One region of the Vibrio sp. 2433-A1 genome, then DNA from elsewhere that is predicted to be linked to it. Evidence: riboswitches for the same ligand, from Rfam matches in the RefSeq annotation. Region 1 holds a riboswitch; the other holds the start of a gene.

Evidence for each region. Region 1 has a riboswitch for cyclic di-GMP ahead of ACU01J_RS07365 (TfoX/Sxy family DNA transformation protein). Riboswitches for the same ligand answer to the same signal wherever they lie in the genome.
Region 2: linked by a shared signal. The riboswitch ahead of gbpA (N-acetylglucosamine-binding protein GbpA) and the one ahead of ACU01J_RS07365 (TfoX/Sxy family DNA transformation protein) in region 1 are both predicted to bind cyclic di-GMP.

Annotation. Positions count from the first base shown of each region.
Region 1 covers NZ_JBRESC010000005.1:185,911-194,545, reverse strand. The annotation lists gene glgC (glucose-1-phosphate adenylyltransferase) at 1-558, shown strand, start outside; gene glgA (glycogen synthase GlgA) at 548-2,008, shown strand; gene ACU01J_RS07380 (alpha/beta fold hydrolase) at 2,159-2,962, shown strand; gene ACU01J_RS07375 (putative signal transducing protein) at 2,972-3,277, opposite strand; gene ACU01J_RS07370 (TVP38/TMEM64 family protein) at 3,277-3,969, opposite strand; gene ACU01J_RS07365 (TfoX/Sxy family DNA transformation protein) at 4,113-4,706, opposite strand; cyclic di-GMP riboswitch class I at 4,841-4,928, opposite strand; gene purR (HTH-type transcriptional repressor PurR) at 5,073-6,080, opposite strand; gene torD (molecular chaperone TorD) at 6,292-6,939, opposite strand; gene torR (two-component system response regulator TorR) at 7,176-7,889, shown strand; gene elyC (envelope biogenesis factor ElyC) at 7,941-8,635, opposite strand, start outside.
Region 2 covers NZ_JBRESC010000006.1:44,522-53,156, forward strand. The annotation lists gene ACU01J_RS07885 (threonine/serine exporter family protein) at 7-1,170, opposite strand; gene ACU01J_RS07890 (NADH:ubiquinone oxidoreductase) at 1,640-1,999, shown strand; gene ACU01J_RS07895 (serine hydrolase) at 2,188-3,354, shown strand; gene gbpA (N-acetylglucosamine-binding protein GbpA) at 3,414-4,877, opposite strand; cyclic di-GMP riboswitch class I at 4,950-5,039, opposite strand; gene ACU01J_RS07905 (helix-turn-helix domain-containing protein) at 5,370-5,726, shown strand; gene ACU01J_RS07910 (DUF3820 family protein) at 5,792-6,007, shown strand; gene ACU01J_RS07915 (hypothetical protein) at 6,045-6,287, shown strand; gene folK (2-amino-4-hydroxy-6-hydroxymethyldihydropteridine diphosphokinase) at 6,450-6,929, shown strand; gene folX (dihydroneopterin triphosphate 2'-epimerase) at 7,048-7,443, shown strand; gene folE (GTP cyclohydrolase I FolE) at 7,437-8,075, shown strand; gene folM (dihydromonapterin reductase) at 8,072-8,635, shown strand, end outside.

The sequences.
Region 1 (8,635 bases):
GATTTTGGCAAAGACATCATTCCTAAAATGTTCCCGCGTGGTGATGTTTTTGTGTATGACTTCAGTACCAACCGTATTACCGGCGAAAAAGAAGAAGTGTACTGGCGCGATGTAGGTACTATTGACGCATATTGGCAAGCGCATATGGATTTGCTTAAAAAAGATGCGCCATTCTCTCTCTACAACCGTAAATGGCCACTGCATACGTATTATCCGCCACTACCACCGGCCACGTTCACCGACTCTGACAACGGACGCGTCCAAATCATTGATAGTTTCGTGTGTAGCGGCAGCTATGTTCGAGGTTCGCGTATTGAAAAATCAGTATTAGGTTTCCGCAGTAATATCGCATCAGCATGTGACATCAGCGAAAGTATTCTGCTAGGCGATGTGAAGGTTGGTGAAGGCTGTGTATTACGCCGTGTAATCGTAGATAAAAATGCCGATATTGCCCCAGGTACACAGATTGGTGTTAACCTAACGGAAGACAAAAAGCATTACCACGTTTCGGACGATGGTATCGTAGTTATTCCTAAAGGAGCTAGAATTGGCTACTAAGAATTTATCTATTCTCTTTGTAGCATCGGAAGTTGAAGGCTTGATCAAAAGTGGTGGCTTGGCTGATGTAGCCAAGGCACTTCCTGAAGCGCTTCGCACTCTTCAACAAGATGTTCGTATTACCTTACCTGCTTACCAAAAGATGGCGGGTTTAGATGAAGCAGTTACGTTATTAGAAACAAATTTAGAGTACTGGCCTCATACGGAGTATACGGTTAAGCAGCTTGAGGTCGCAGGCGTACCCGTTTACGCGATTGATTGTCCGCAATATTACGATCGACCAGAGATGTACGCGGAGAACAACCAAGCGTATGCCGACAATGGCGAACGTTTTGCTTTTTTTAGCGCTGCTTGTCTCGATATGTTACCAAAATTAGGTTTTCAGCCTGAGATCGTACATGCTAATGATTGGCATACGGGATTTGTGCCTTATCTGCTCAAGTATCGCTATGGTAATGATGAATTCTTTTCTGAGACGAAAAGTGTTCTCTCTATCCATAATGCGGTATTTAAGGGAGTCTTTAGCTATGACGAGTTACAGGTACTTCCTGAATTGCATACTCGTTACGCACCAGATGCCGCCGTTAGCCCTACGCATGTGACTATGTTGCGTGCTGGTGTGCTTAACGCCGATAAGATCAATGCTGTGAGTCCGACCTACGCAGAAGAGCTAAAAACTGAGCTTGGTAGTCATGGTATGGCTGCTGAGTTTCAGCAACGCGCTGACGATCTTGTTGGTATACTCAACGGTTGTGACTATTCTGCTTGGAACCCGCAAACGGATTCTCTATTACCTGCTAATTACAAAGCCAATCGCCAGAGCATGGTGCGTGGTAAGAAGGCATGTAAGAAAGAACTGCAACAGCGTGTTGGGTTGCAAACTGAAGATGTTGCGGTCTATGGCATGGTATGTCGTCTGACGAATCAAAAAGGTATTCACTATCTATTACCGATTCTTTCAGATTTTCTGAAACATGATGTTCAAGTCGTGATCGTAGGTACTGGTGATCCCGTCTTAGCTTCTCAGCTAAAAGAAATTGCGGCTAAACACAGTGATAAGTTTGCTTTTGTCGAAGCGTACAGTAACGAACTCGCGCACCTTGTGGAAGCTGGTGCTGACTTCTTTATTATGCCGTCAGAATTTGAACCATGTGGTTTAAATCAAATCTACAGCATGGCTTACGGTACTTTGCCGATTGTACGTGGAGTAGGTGGTTTACGTGACAGTGTGAATGATTACGACGCTGACCCGCAAAACGCGACGGGTTTTGTCTTTGACAAACCTGAGCCAAATGCATTGCTAAATGTTCTGCAAAGATCATTGTTGCTCTACGCTCAGCAACCTAATGAGGTTAAACGTGTGCAGTTGCATGCTATGGGGCAAAACTTCTGTTGGAACAAGGCGGCGGATGAGTATCTAGAGCTTTATCACATCGCTCTTAACCGTTAGTAGAAAAGGCGCTCAACAGCGCCTTTTTTGTCTCTTTTTGCAGCATATATACACAATCTTAAACAAGAAATGATGTGTTCCGACTTCTTTCCTCCTATGTTTATGGTACTCTCCTAACCAATCTAAATTTAGAGCACAATTCAATTCACTATGAGCGAGTCTTTACTGTTTCACAAAACCTTTGCGCACCCTGCCAGCGATGAATGGGTGGTGTTCGTGCATGGTGCTGGGGGCAGCTCGTCAATTTGGTTTAAACAAATTAAGGCATATAAGCAGCACTTTAACTTGCTGCTGATTGATTTGCGTGGACATGGTAAATCGAATCAACTACTCAAAGAGTTGATCGCTAATCGCTATACCTTTAAAGCGGTGACCGTTGATATTCTTAAAGTACTCGACCACTTAAAAATCCGCTCTGCTCACTTTGTCGGTATGTCGCTTGGTACCATTATTGTTCGCAATGTTGCTGAGCTTTCTGCAGATCGTGTTAAGTCTATGGTGCTAGGTGGCGCTGTAACTCGCTTGAATACCCGTTCGCAGGTTTTGGTAAGGTTGGGCAACATGTGCAAGCATATTGTCCCTTACATGTGGTTATACCGCTTATTTGCGTATATCGTCATGCCACAACGTGCTCAGAAAGAGTCTCGACACCTGTTTATCCGTGAAGCCAAGAAGCTCTGCCAGAAAGAGTTTAAGCGTTGGTTTATTCTCACCGCTGAAGTTAATCCGTTAATGCGTTACTTCAAAGACAGAGAGTTGCCAATTCCGACGCTCTACTTAATGGGGGATAGGGACTACATGTTCATTCAGCCGGTGAAAGAAATGGTTGCGGCGCACAGTGATAGTCAACTGCGTGAGATTGAAAATTGTGGTCATGTGTGTAACGTTGAGCGCCCAGATGAGTTCAACCAGCACTCAATTGCTTTTATCCAACAGCAAATTGGCACTAAGTAGTCTACTTAATTACGGTGCTAGGCTGCCACATTGCCAGCAGGCACCAAACTGACCTTCGTTTTGTTCTCTGCACTTATCACAGTACCAGTCTTGCTTGCCTTGTTCTGACTGAAACTCTTTAATGATCTCAGATGCTTTTTCACTGTCTCGTTGATCAAACAGCCAAATGTACGGTTCGCTGCTTTCTCCAAACGGGATTTCCCCTTGTAAGCCAAAGATACCTTCACCACGGACTTCACAATCAATGTATTGATACTTGAGAAGCTCACAGACGATGTGAGCTTCGGTAGGTGTGGTGGCTGAAAATACTTTCATCAAACATTCCCATTAGATGCAGATGGCTCAGTTCTTACTTTAGCCATGATCCACTTAGCGACAACTGGGAATAAGCCGAGCAGAGCAAACGACGCTAAAACAGTCGGTGAGGCAATACCAGAGAGCGAGTCAATTTGCGCAAGCTGAGTGCCTGCGTTGATGTATACCGCAGTACCCGGTAGCATACCAACTTGACTCACCACGTAGTATCTAGCGGTTGAAATTGGGGTAAGCCCCATTAACAAGTTGATTAAGAAAAATGGGAACACTGGGATTAGGCGCAGTGAAAACAGGTAGAAAGCGCCATCTTTTTTAACACCGTTATTGATAGCAGAGAGCTTTTCGCCAAACTTACCCTGCACCCAATCACGTAGTAAAAATCGACTGCTTAAAAAGGCTAGCGTGGCACCAATCGCACTAGCAAATGAAACGATAAGTAACCCGGTTGAAAAACCGAAAAGAGCACCACCTAATAAAGTGACGACAGCCGCTCCTGGTATAGAGAATGCGGTAATCGCAACATAGGCTAAGAAATAGGTAACTACCGCAACAACAAAGTTCTCTGAGATAAAGGCCGCAAGTTCAGCTTGCTGTGCTTTTGCGTTTTCTAGCGTGAGATACTGGCCAAAGTTCACACCTAACAGAATGATAAGTGATACAAAGATAACGCCAAGTATGATTTTTTTATTCATGTGCTGCTCCATCAAGAATCATGGCCGATTAATACAAAGTGTTAATAGACTAGACAGGGAAAGCAAGCAGTAAATTTCAACAAACAAAAAAAATCAGCACAACGGCTGACTTTTTAAAAAGGGAAAGGAAAATGTGTTGCCGATTAATGATTTAATTGGTTGAGTAACTCTTCACGTCGCCTATGAGGGATCACTGACCAATGTGTGCCGTTAATTGCGCCTTCTAGCGCCCAAAGCAATTCGACGTTAACTTCAGCAGAATGCGAAGACTGAATCGCTTTAAATGCGTTTACTGCACCTGTTTCTTCGAGATTCTCAACGCTATCAATACCGGCTTTCTTCAGCATACGTTCCGTAGCCAGCCTTAAGTTCGGCAGATCTTTAAGGCGATTCGGTTTAGCTTTCGCTTGCTGTTTCTTTTCGCTGTTCGCTGCAGTTAGCGCAGCTTGGGCAATCTCAAGCGTATTATCCTTATTCTTAAACCAATCATCGCTTAGAGCAAAGTATTTGGTGACGACAGGAAAGCCGCGCTTTTTGTAAACGTAAGGTTCTAAGCTAAGAGATTTAAATTGCTTTGCAAGTACGTCGTCTGCCCTAACGTGCAACTTATCATTGACGACTAATGCAAACATAGTGTCGTCGGCAAAAATACCGAAGCCACCAAACATTGAGCGGGACTTGATTAAGCCTAACGGCTCAAATAGTCGCATTGAGTCTTTTAGTATTGGTTTATCCATGCTGTGTATTCTCGGTGTATATGTATACGCCACCAATTCAGGTCCGAGAGAGTAGCAAAATTATGCAGGCTTGTTGTCAGTCTAGTGTCATACGATTGCTAGCAATTACAATATGACATGTGTGCATATTTACCATCGGCAACCCCGCTACCAAACAATTAACTTGTTGAAGGCCGGAGGCTTTGCGTCCCATCCTTTCGAAATGGTTTGCCCTGTTCGTGGCATAATCGAACAACAATAAGGATAAATGGATTTTGGGCTGGGCATCACATTTGAATGGGATAAGTGTGATCTTGGTTCAGTAAATAGGTTTGGTTCATACACTTAGCCAATGAAAGCAACCCAGCTAAGTGTATGTCAAATAAGTTATTTCTTAATATTTTGTACGGTATTTCGCTCAACGATCTCTGGGTGCATTTCAAAGATACGCTTTTCGTGCTCTTTGTCTTTAATGCGCTCTAGTAGAATCTCGAATGCGTTTTTACCTACACGGCGTTTTGGCTGGTGAACCGTGGTCAATGGTGGTGAGAAGTACTCCGCAAGCTCGATATTGTCGTAACCAATTACCGACATATCTTCTGGAATGCGAATGCCTTTCTGCTGTAGGCGACTCATTAGCCCTAGAGCCATAGTGTCATTGAAACAGAAGATTGCGCTTGGCTTATTGTCCATTGCTGCGATCTGGTCTGCAGCTAGAACTGCAGTATCACACTCGAAGTTACCTTCTAAAATCCAATCTTCTTTGACTGGAAGGTTTGCTTCGTTCATCGCACGTTTAAAGCCACGAATACGTTCCTGACACGCTGCTTTCTCAAAGTGTCCGCTTAGGCAGGCAATATCGGTATGACCACGGTCAATTAGGTATTTAGTTGCTAAATAGCCACCTTCTTCCGAGTTATCGATGATCTTATCGGCTTGAGAGCTCTCTGGCCCCCAATCCATAACCACTTTCGGGATGTCTTTGTGGCGATCTAGCATTTCGCTCAGTTCTTCAGTTAAGTCTGAACACATGACCAAAATACCGTCTACGCGCTTTTCAGCTAGCATGCGAATGTAGTCGCGTTGCTTCTCATAAATACCGCCCGTATTACATAAGATCAGCGTATAGCCTTGGCGGTAACAGTAACTCTCTACACCATCAATGACCTCAGAGAAGAAAAGGTTTGTGGACTGAGTCACCAGCATACCAATCGTGCGCGTGGTATTACACTTTAGGCTACGTGCAACCGCACTTGGTGCGTAGTTTAGTTCTGTTACTGCTTCCATTACTTTTTCTTGCGTAGCTTCAGCAACAAAGCGCGTTTTATTGATTACATGTGACACAGTTGTCGTTGATACACCAGCTAGGCGAGCAACGTCTTTTATAGTGGCCATAAGGTTCTGTCCTGTCGATGACTGCCGCGGAATTATATTCAGTTTAGAATACCTAAGCAGAAAGTATCAGAAACACAAAAACCGCTCTATTTAGCGGTTTGTATTTGATTCGTTTGTTTTTATCGTTTGCGGTCACAATTTTAGACCGCAAAACTCTTAAGAGCAAACAAAAAAACACGAAAGCAACCTGCCGGAGGTCACAATGTTGTCTTTATTCGCCTAACAGATAGCTGCGATCTAAAGCAAGGAAGGCAGTAGCGAATGCGCTGATTGCCGAGTAGAAACCGAACTCATCAAACTTCTGACACTTTTCTGAGAACTGTGGCGTCCAGCTTAGCAGGTGTTGACGAATGAACTGTTCCTGAACAGCAAAAGCTTCTTCAATCTTAGCTTCGTCTTCTGCGTCATTTGAGCGGATGATCAAGTTACCTAAGAAATCGAGTTCAATCGCAATGTGATCTGCAGGTTCATTCAGGTTTTTGTCTACCTCAACACTATGCTCAGCCATCAACTCTTCCATCTCTTTGGCTGGTGTATCATTTAATAGACCAGACTTACCGATATACATTGACGCGTATGGTAAGGCAGAGTCTTTATCTGACTTTAAGAAAAGGTCACAAAAATCAGCCGCTAGCTCAAGTTGTGCGTCTTCACGGTCCATAAGACGGTTTAGAGCATCAGTAATACGGTTGATTGACGGCTTGAGTTGTTCGTTCTCACCCAAGCCGGTAAGGAACGAACGGATCTCTGGCGAATGATATTGTGTTATGTTCTCTTCAGTTAGCTCTTTAGCGAAAAGGCTCGACAGCCACCAGTAGATTTCAGCGCGTTTTTCATTGAATGCTTTGATTTCTTGCATTAGGTGTTACTCCCCAAATAATTATCGCTATTGTAACCAATAAAAATGAACAGCGGTAACCACTTATATGACAAGATAAAAGCAAATATTCGAAGATATTAATGCACGGAAAGGTTTTGTCTTGAATCAATAAAAAATCACCTTTCTAGCTTTTAAAGTGATAAGTACTAGAAATGTTACTATATATGAATAGAATAATAGAAAGAGCAAATCCCAATGTAAATTAAGTGGTGTAGATGAGTTATCACGTACTAGTTGTAGAAGATGACGCAGTTACTCGCAGTAAGCTGGTGGGTTACTTTCAAAATGAAGGTTACAACGTCAGTGAAGCGGAAAGTGGCGAGCAAATGCGCAACATGCTACAAAGTAATGCGATTGATTTGGTGATGTTGGACATTAACCTACCTGGTGAAGATGGTTTAATGTTAACTCGAGAACTTCGCAGTCAGTCCGACATTGGAATTATCCTGGTAACAGGACGCACGGATAGCATAGATAAAATTGTTGGCCTCGAAATGGGCGCGGACGATTATGTCACTAAACCTTTTGAATTGCGCGAGCTACTGGTTCGAGTTAAAAATTTGCTGTGGCGAATTTCTGCTGCGCGTAACTCTACAGGAAACGTCGAGGGAGGCAAGGCGAACGAAAATATGGTTCGCTTCGGTGATTGGACGTTTGACGTTCAACGTCGCGCTTTGAGCCGTAACGGTGAGCCAGTTAAGTTAACCAAAGCAGAATACGAGTTGCTTGTTGCACTGTCGTCCTACCCGAACCAAGTATTAAGCCGTGAGCGTATTCTAAACATGATTAGCCACCGTGTTGATGCGCCAAACGATCGTACGATTGATGTGCTTATTCGTCGTATGCGTGCCAAGATGGAGTTCGACCCAAAGAACCCACAAATCTTTGTCACAGTGCACGGTGAAGGCTACATGTTCGCTGGTGACTAATCAGACTCAAACATAAAAATACCGAGGCATGCCTCGGTATTTTTTTATCTGTTAAAGCGCGCTTTCGCCTGCGCTGAGACTTTGTTCTTCAAAATCTGATGCCCAGTCGCGCAATGATTGCCATATGCGGCCCAGCGTTTCATGCCAGTAGAGTTCTGTCTGCTCAAGGTATTTGCCTTTTGGCGTGTACTTTTCCCATGCTTGGGTAATGTTATCGTGAGCTAAGTAGTTAGTCGGCGCAGGGTAAGGATCCATGCCGGCTGAGTGAAACTCGTTCAGTGCGCGTTGCATATGGCTAGCAGAAGTAACAACAACCAGCTTTTTCGTTGTGACGAAAGCGGCAGCTTGTCTTGCTTCTTCCCAAGTATCTTTTGCTGTTTCAAGCAAGATAATGTCAGATTTTGAAACGCCGAGTGCTAACGCCACCTTGGCCATCATACGTGCATTACTCACTTCTGAGCCGCCAGAATAACCAGATAAGATCAGTTTAGAACCAGGATAGATGCGCATTATGCGTATACCTTCAGCTAAACGCATCAAACCAGTACGACTTAATTCTGAGGTCGGAGGGATCTTGTCATCGACAACGTGACCACTTCCTAACACCATAACGTAGGCTATAGATTCATCGACCGGGAAAAATGCAGAGTACTGGCGCTCTAATGGCATCAATAAGCGAGAAGAAACCGGTTGGAAGGCAATTAAGAAAATGCCAATAAATGAGAATAAAACAACAAAGCATCCGG
Region 2 (8,635 bases), on a different contig from region 1:
CCTTAACTAGCGTTCGATCTTCGGCGAATAAATAGAGTACGCGGTAATTTGTCCTGCAACGATGGCCGAAAACATAAAGAGGGCAGAGAGGCCAATACTCGGGATAGGAAGAATCGATTGCTCGAATACCGATTGGCTCGCACTGACGAGCACGCGACTCCCAGGTACCAGAATAATGATTCCCTGAACAATATAGATAGAACCGGTTAGATCCATCTTCTTCGCGACCCACGTACCATACAGAGTGATAAGCACAGTGGTTACCCAAGTGCCGACAACCCAACCACTTTCAAATCCTAAATAGAAAGGTCCCCACATACCCAGAATCGCAACGGGTAGACCCAGTAGTATATCTTTCGGTCTAGCATTGAAGATAATCCCCAATGAAATCGAGATCAAAAATAGTCCAGAGATATGCAGCCAAATAGGTACTTCGTTGGTGTAACTGAACGGTTCTGCTTGCCCCCATATCGACTCACCGATATTTAAACCCATCACGATCCCGACAAATAGCTTAATCAGTGATAAGGCACTTTGCCCAAGCAAGCTGGTACCTGAAACCAGATCATTAAAAGCTAAACACTCCAATGAGTTGGCTATAGACAGCCCTGGCACAAACAAAACAATGGCGGCAATACACAATGCCCAGACAGGGATCTCGGCGCTGGTGCTAGCGAAGAAAGCAACCAGAATACCTGTGAGTAGAGCTGCGATGAACTCAGCGGCGATAGAGCGACGAGCGCGGCATACTTGCTGCGTACACCACACGATAAAGCCAAGGAATATCGATATGAAGATCGCATCCATGGTTGAGCCAACCAGCATGAGATAAGCCGGGGGGATGCCCATGTTCGCAAGCGCGATGACCCACTTTGGGTAACCAGCTGGCTCAGGCACTGGCTCAGAGCTGGGTTGGTTGATGCGAATAATAGTATTGGCCAGCAGACTGAGATTAATCGACGCTGGCTGATGGCGCTTCATCACAACGGCGTTGTTATCGTCAGGAAATTGATAATTGACGGTAGTTGGTGTTGCCTGAATCATCAGATCAACACCATGCTTTCGAGCATAAAATTGCGTATATTTTTCAAGCTTGTAAGGTGCACAGCCACATCGGTGTAGGGTGTCGCCAATCTCAACGATCTTACGAATTCGGTACTCTGAAGGCATGGTATGTAGTACGTAAAAAATTGTGGCGCAAAGGTATCAAACCGCAGGGTGTGATTCGAGCAATAATAGGGTGAATAGTGGTAGAGCTCACACTAATTGATTGATGTAATTTTTACTTGTCATCGCAGTTATGGAAACTCTATTTGCGGGGCGACAGAACATATAAAACTGCACACATTAGGCGACAATTATCACAAATTTAAACTTATTTTCAGATGTAACTATTGTTACCTAATTGTAACGGAAGAAGCCGTGAATATTGGTGTTTTTGTTGTAAACCCCTGATGGAAAGATGTTAAACAAATTAAGTTCTTAACGATATATTTACATTTAAGTTGCGGGGATATTTTGGTTAATAATTAGACCAAATTAACACTTGTAATTGGCACCAAAAAGGAGAAAATAAGTGCAAAATGAGTTTGCAAAAATGAAAGGAAGCTTTTCCTTACTTTGAAGTACGAGGCGTTGTATGAAGCTATTTCTAATTTTTATGGTGTCGATTTCCGCAGGTGTTGCATCAGCTGATCACCTTCATTCATTCTTGCTTGGGCTGTATATTTCGACTCTTGCAGTCGGTAGTTGTTACTGGTTAGCTTTCAGAAGCACTCGTTTCCCGCAATTGGCACTGGTTTTACTGCTGTGCGGTTTCTTCGCTAAAATCGCGGTGACCGTTGCTGGTGTAACATGGGGATTGTCACAAGATTTAATCAGCTCTCCATTTATATTTTCACTCTCTTACTTGTTCTTCTCAATTGTGGCAACTTACGTATGGTTTGCTTACCGAGAAAAACTGATGGCAAAGAAAGATGCGCTTCTTAAAGCAGCGTAACGATAGTAAATTTATGAAAACCAGCGGTTAATTCGCTGGTTTTTTTGTGCCTGAATTTGGGATCTGAGCATAAGAATGTCGATAATTCTTATGGAATGGTAACGATTGGTTTCAGAGCCGCTGAAACTCACGCCGTCTTGTTTATACTGAAGTGGACTATAACTACTCACAGTGAGACGTCGCATATCATGACTACGCGTTTTCTAACAGCAACAGCGCTTCTTTCGACAATTTCTCTCTCTTTTGGTGCGATTGCAGCGCCAACGATTATTCCTGATCCACCTGCGCTGGGGGCGAAAGGGTATATTTTGATGGATTACCATACTGGCGAAGTACTGGTACAAAAGAATTCAGATAAAAAGCTTAATCCTGCTAGCTTAACCAAATTGATGACCGCTTATGTTGCAGGGCAAGAGGTAAACAGAGGCAACATTGCCCTCGATGATCAAGTTCGTATTAGCCGTAATGCGTGGGCGAAAAACTTCCCTGACTCTTCAAAAATGTTTATTGAAGTGGGCACGGATGTTCAACTGATGGATCTTTATCGTGGTTTGATTGTGCAATCAGGTAATGATGCCAGTGTCGCGATTGCTGAGCATGTCGCAGGCAGTGAAGATGCTTTCGTTAGTTTGATGAATAGCTGGTCGCAAAAACTAGGGCTTGTGAACACCTCTTATACGAACCCGCACGGCTTAGACAGTGATGGCTTGTATTCAACACCACATGATATCGCCCTGTTAAGTCAGGCGATTATTCGAGATTTACCTGATATTTATCCGTTATATAGCGAGACAGCGTATACCTACAATGGTATTACTCAGTACAACCGTAATGGATTGTTGCGTGACCGCAGCTTAAATGTAGATGGTATGAAAACCGGCTACACCAGTGGCGCAGGTTACAGCTTAGCAACCTCTGCAACCAGCGGAGGCATGCGACTGATTTCGGTGGTAATGGGCTCAAGTAGCGCAAAGAGTCGTGAATCAGAAAGTAAGCAGCTGCTAAGCTATGGTTTCCGATTCTTTGATACTGTCGCACCAACTAAACCGACAGACACACTAACAGAAGCCAGAGTGTGGATGGGTGAAGTAGATAACGTTGCAGTAGGTGTGAATGAAACAGTACTGATCACTCTTCCTAAAGGTGATGCGAATAAGCTGATTGCAGAAGTGGAGTTTGCGGGCGAACTGACAGCGCCGATTCGTAAAGGTGACCCGATCGGTAAAGTGATTTACAGCGTTGAAGGTAACGAAGTAACAACTGCTACCTTAGTTGCGCAGCAAGATGTCGAAGAAGGCGGCATCTTTAAAAAGCTAATAGACTGGTTGAAGCGTTTAGTTTCGAGTTGGTTTTAATCAGGAAAACAAAACAGCGGATGCATTGGCATCCGCTGATATCGCTTCATAAACAAGGATTATTTTACTTTGTTCCAAGCGTTGGTCCAGTGAGAGCCAACCCCTGGCTCAAATTGAGTCGTACTCGGAGACCACTGAATACAGTAACCTGAGTAAGGGAACTCTTTACACTGGTAGATAGCTCCGTCTGATGCAAGCACTTTAGTGCCTGCAGTGTACGTATCTAGACCTTCAGGGAAGACAAAATCATGCTCACCCGATGGTGGTGGAGTTTGTTCTTCAACAAGGTGGAAGTCGAGTGTATTTTGCTCAATTACATTGCCTTGCCCATCTTTAACTACGACAACCAACATATGGTGGCCTGGCTCTGACTTAGATAGCGTCATGGTTGCCGCTTCTACTTGACCATCGCTTAGCTCTGCAGAGTGCGAAGAAAGCGGCTCGCGGTGGTGGTTGTAGACCGTCATTTCAGTTTTAATATCACCCGTCGCTTCAAGTGTTAAATCAAGCTGTGTCGCGGTATCACCAATGATGTATTCAGACTCTAAGCCGTAAACCTCTAAGTCATATTCTGGTGCGGTTGAGTCGATCTTGTAGCCAATCTCAACGCTCTTCAGGCCAGAACCTTGCTTTAGGTAAATTGGGTTTGTGCCGTAGATTGGTGTAAACGAACCTTCAGCGTTTAACTGACCAGCTTGCAGCATAGTTTGCTCTTGATTGATCTTAGCTGCGAGGGCGTGTGACCAGTTATTAGCGATTCCTAAATCTGCTGAGTCGATGATCAGCTCAGTGCTGTACGATACATTCTCACCATTGTGGTCGAAGACACGTGTGTATACCGTGTCACCAATATTGAGGTTTTGGCTAGGGTAGATTTGACCGCCTTGGTTCCACTCTGGCAGCACAGGGCCATCACCGTCGAATTTCACATCAATCACGTTGTAGAAAGAAGCTGCAGTGTCACCCACATCCCATACCGCTAGAATAACTTGGTAACCCTCGCGTTCAGGAACATTACATAGGTGGTTAACTCGCTTTGGTGGTTGAACCATACCGCCGGTAACTGTACAGAAAGGGTTTAGGTCAAACGAGTCACGAGCCAGTGGTTGGTTAGGATTCCAGTCAGCTTTAGTGATGTAGTATTTCCAGTCTTTAGTCACGTGGTTAGCAGTAAACGTCCATTCAAAGTACTGACTACCTGACTGAATAGGGCGTTTAACCCAGCGATCGGCTGTTTGCTCATCTAAAGCCGCAGCTAAAGCTGATTCTGCGCTGGCAATTTTACCATCGCGTGGGCCTGCCGCAGGGAAGCCATCTGGGCCTTCGACACTTTGTGGTTCATATTGAATTGCACCACAGTTGGTGTTTTTCTCATTGGTATCGTTGGCTGGGAACTTACATAAAGCGACACGACCTTCTGCTACGCCGTTTTCGTAAGCTGAAACGTAGCCGTGACCGAAGCTTGCACCACTCACACTCAATAGTGCTAAAGCGATAAGAGATCTGTTTGGAAGTTTGTTCATCATTTGTCCTTTATTGGTTATCTGACAAAAAAGATGACACTAAGGCATATCTGTACACCTAGTCTGAGACTAAGTGGCAACCCCGCTATCATAGGTACGAGATGTACCGACAGACCGGAAGCTTTGCGTCCTATCCTTTCGAATAGTTTGCCCAAAGTGCCAAGATGTATAGGCTGGCGAAATGTAGTCAAAGGCTTACATAAAATCGATGTGAATAATTCGAATGTGGAATGACATTCTCGAAATTGTATTTTTTTGCAAAATTATCTTGCAAAAATGGAAGTGAATACCTGTGTAACGTATTGAATATCGATGCTTAATTGCATTGGTGATTTTTCTGATGAATGCTTTTGTGTGTTTATTAATCTGGCCTTGTTTGCAACTGAGTGCATTGCTTATCTACAGCTTGCTGACTTTGGCTGACTCAGATTTGACAACGACGAGCCTTAAAAGCTCGACAATTCAGCTCATCGATTTACACAAGGATCTATCATGGAATTTACTGAAAAGGATAGAGAGGCTCTCTATCAAACTTGGATGTCGCAAAAGTCGAAAATGCGCCTGACTCAAATGGAATTCGCCAAAAAGTTGGGCATGAATCAGTTGGCGTTTTCTCAAGTTTTGAGAGGCGAGGCTGAACTAACAATGCAGTTTGTGACCAATTTTTGTCGTTTACTTCAGTTGGAGCCGCATAATGTTGTTCCTTCTCTAAAAGAAAGCCATAACAGTGGCGCACCAAAAGTCGTCTACCTACAAAGCCGTATGACGGTTGATGGTGAAATCCAAAATGCTTATATAGAAGGTAATCAAGTGATCGTAGAATACGCTCATTGCGTCCAGCCTTCTTAAATTATAATTGTCGTGAAAGATTAGCTGCTATTCTAAATGGCTCAGAAAGATTGTAGAGTGAACCCATGCTAGAAAAAGAGAACCTAATAAAACTGGCAAGAATGCAGATGCCTTTTGGTAAGTACGCAGGACGAGTACTCATTGACCTCCCTGAAGAGTATTTACTGTGGTTTGATAAAAAAGGCTTCCCGGAAGGGGAACTAGGTGACTTACTAAAACTTTGCCTCGCGCTAAAAATTGAAGGTTTAGACACGGTTGTTAAGCCGCTAAAGCGTATGTAACTTGCCATAGAAAATCTCCATATATAAAAGACGTAGTATGAATTTCGATATCAATGCACTGAAACATCACCAACTGGTCGAAGATGGTCAACTAGAGGGGTGTTACATTCATCAACCTGCTCTGGGGAGCCAGCACGACGACAATGAAGTGTTGGCAGAGCGCCAAACGCTAGAAAAAATGGGCTATAAAGTAGTACAAGTTAAACCGAAAGGCGGAACAACAACGTTCGCCGAGGCGATGCAAGAACTCGCGAAGAAGACGGGACATCAGCCCAAGTAATCTGCCAGAGTTTGCCGCTCTCTCCCACAATATTATTTGGCCTTCATTCAAAAGAGTCAGACCGTCAGGCTGACTCATTTATCTTCCTAGCATTAAAAGGATATATAACTGATCTTCTTGACGAATTGGACGTATAGGCTACTAAAAAAGGAAGCAAATAATATGGCCACAGTCTATGTAAGCATCGGCAGTAACATCAATCGCGAACATCATATCTCAGAATCTCTCAAAGCATTGAGTAATCGCTTTTCACCTCTGCAAGTTTCTAATATCTACGATTGCGAGCCTGTGGGTTTCGAAGGAGACAACTTCTTAAACTTAGTCGTTGGATTTGAATGTGAGCTCCCAGTCGCCGAACTGGCCAAGGTTCTACATCAAATCGAATTGGAGAATGATCGCCAACGTAAGGCTAAAGAATATGCCTCACGCACCATGGATATCGATATCCTTCTTTATGGTAATCAAGTAGGCATTATCGATGGAGTAGAACTGCCCCGGGGGGAAATCACCGAGTACGCCTTTGTGCTTCGACCATTAGTCGATCTCGCCGCGCATGAGCTTCACCCAACGCTAAATATCTCGTTTCAACAAATCTGGAATAACTTCGATAAGACGAGTCAGAAAACCGAACTAATGTCTTAAGTTCAGCACTAGCAGTGGCTTTGAAAAGAACATCCGACCTCGCAATCGCCGGAGCTTGATTGATCTTTTCTTCTCACAGGCACGTAACTTATCTTACCTTCAAGGATTGGAAATTGTTATGAATCACAATGCCATTATTACTATTACAAATCTCAGACTAAGAACCTACATAGGCTTCAACGAAGAAGAAAAAACCAAGCAACAAGACATCGTAATAAATGCGGAAATTCATTACCCCGCTAACAACCTTTGTCTTTCTGATGATGTGGATAACGCACTTAACTACAAAAATATCTGCAAAAAAATTATTCAACACGTCGAATCTGGACGATTTCTGCTTTTAGAAAAGTTAACCAGCGACGTACTCGGTATTTGTATCGATCACTCTTGGGTAAGATACGCTCAAGTGAGAATTGATAAGCCTCATGCTTTGCGTTTTGCCGATTCCGTCTCGCTCACCCTGAGCTATGAAGCAGACCTGGACAATAACTCACAAGGAGCGAGTCAATGCTAACCACAGAAGCCGAAAAAGTAAGAGAAGCCTTGCTCGCAAGAGGGCTTGAAACCCCGATGAAATCGAGCGAAATGAATAGTGACCAGAAGTACAATCGCATCAAAGGATTGTTAACAGAAGTTGTCAGTACGCTTGGACTGGATTTAACCGATGACAGTCTCGCTGAAACACCTCATCGCATAGCAAAGATGTACGTTCATGAGATATTTTCGGGGCTTGATTACAACAACTTCCCAAAAATCAGTGTTATAGATAATAAAATGTCGGTTGATGAAATGGTTAAAGTATCGGACATCGACTTAACATCGACGTGTGAACATCACTTCATTACCATTGATGGCTTAGCACAAGTGGCTTATATCCCCGAGTCCAAAATTCTCGGGCTATCTAAAATAAATCGTATTGTTCGATTCTTTGCTCAGCGTCCCCAAGTCCAAGAACGTCTTACTCAGCAAATCCTAGTTGCGATACAGACTCTAGTCGAAACCGAAAATGTCGCTGTGACAATTAAAGCAACTCATTACTGCGTTAAATCCAGAGGTGTCATGGATGCAAACTCTGAAACCTCAACAACCGCTCTCGGTGGTATTTTTAAAACTAACCCGCAAACTAGAGCAGAGTTTTTAAGATGAGTGAAACGATTTTAATAACCGGTGTGGGAAAGCGATTAGGCTTCGCCCTAGCGCAGCGACTTTTATCGGACGGATACAAAGTGGTTGGCACCTACCGCAGCGACTACCCTCAACTACAACAGCTCCGTGAGAGGGGGGCAGACTTGCAACAGGTAGACTTTTATCAACAGAGCAGTCTAGAGGGTTTTCTTGATTACGTTGGCCAAGAATATAAGACACTTCGAGCCATTATACACAATGCTTCCGACTGGAAACCGGAGAACAAGAACAACCCTAGTGAAAACGCACCACAAATCATGAATCAGATGATGACGGTTCACGCAACTGTACCTTACCTGTTCAATCTAATACTTAAAGAACAACTGACATCTGACGATAAAACCTCGGACATCATACACATCAGTGATTACGTTGCCGAAAAGGGCAGTAAAAAACACATAGCTTACGCTGCAAGTAAAGCGGCACTCAACAACTTGACGCTTTCGTTTTCAGCGATGCTGGCTCCCAAGGTGAAGGTTAATACTATCTCTCCAGCATTGCTTAAATTTAATGATCATGAT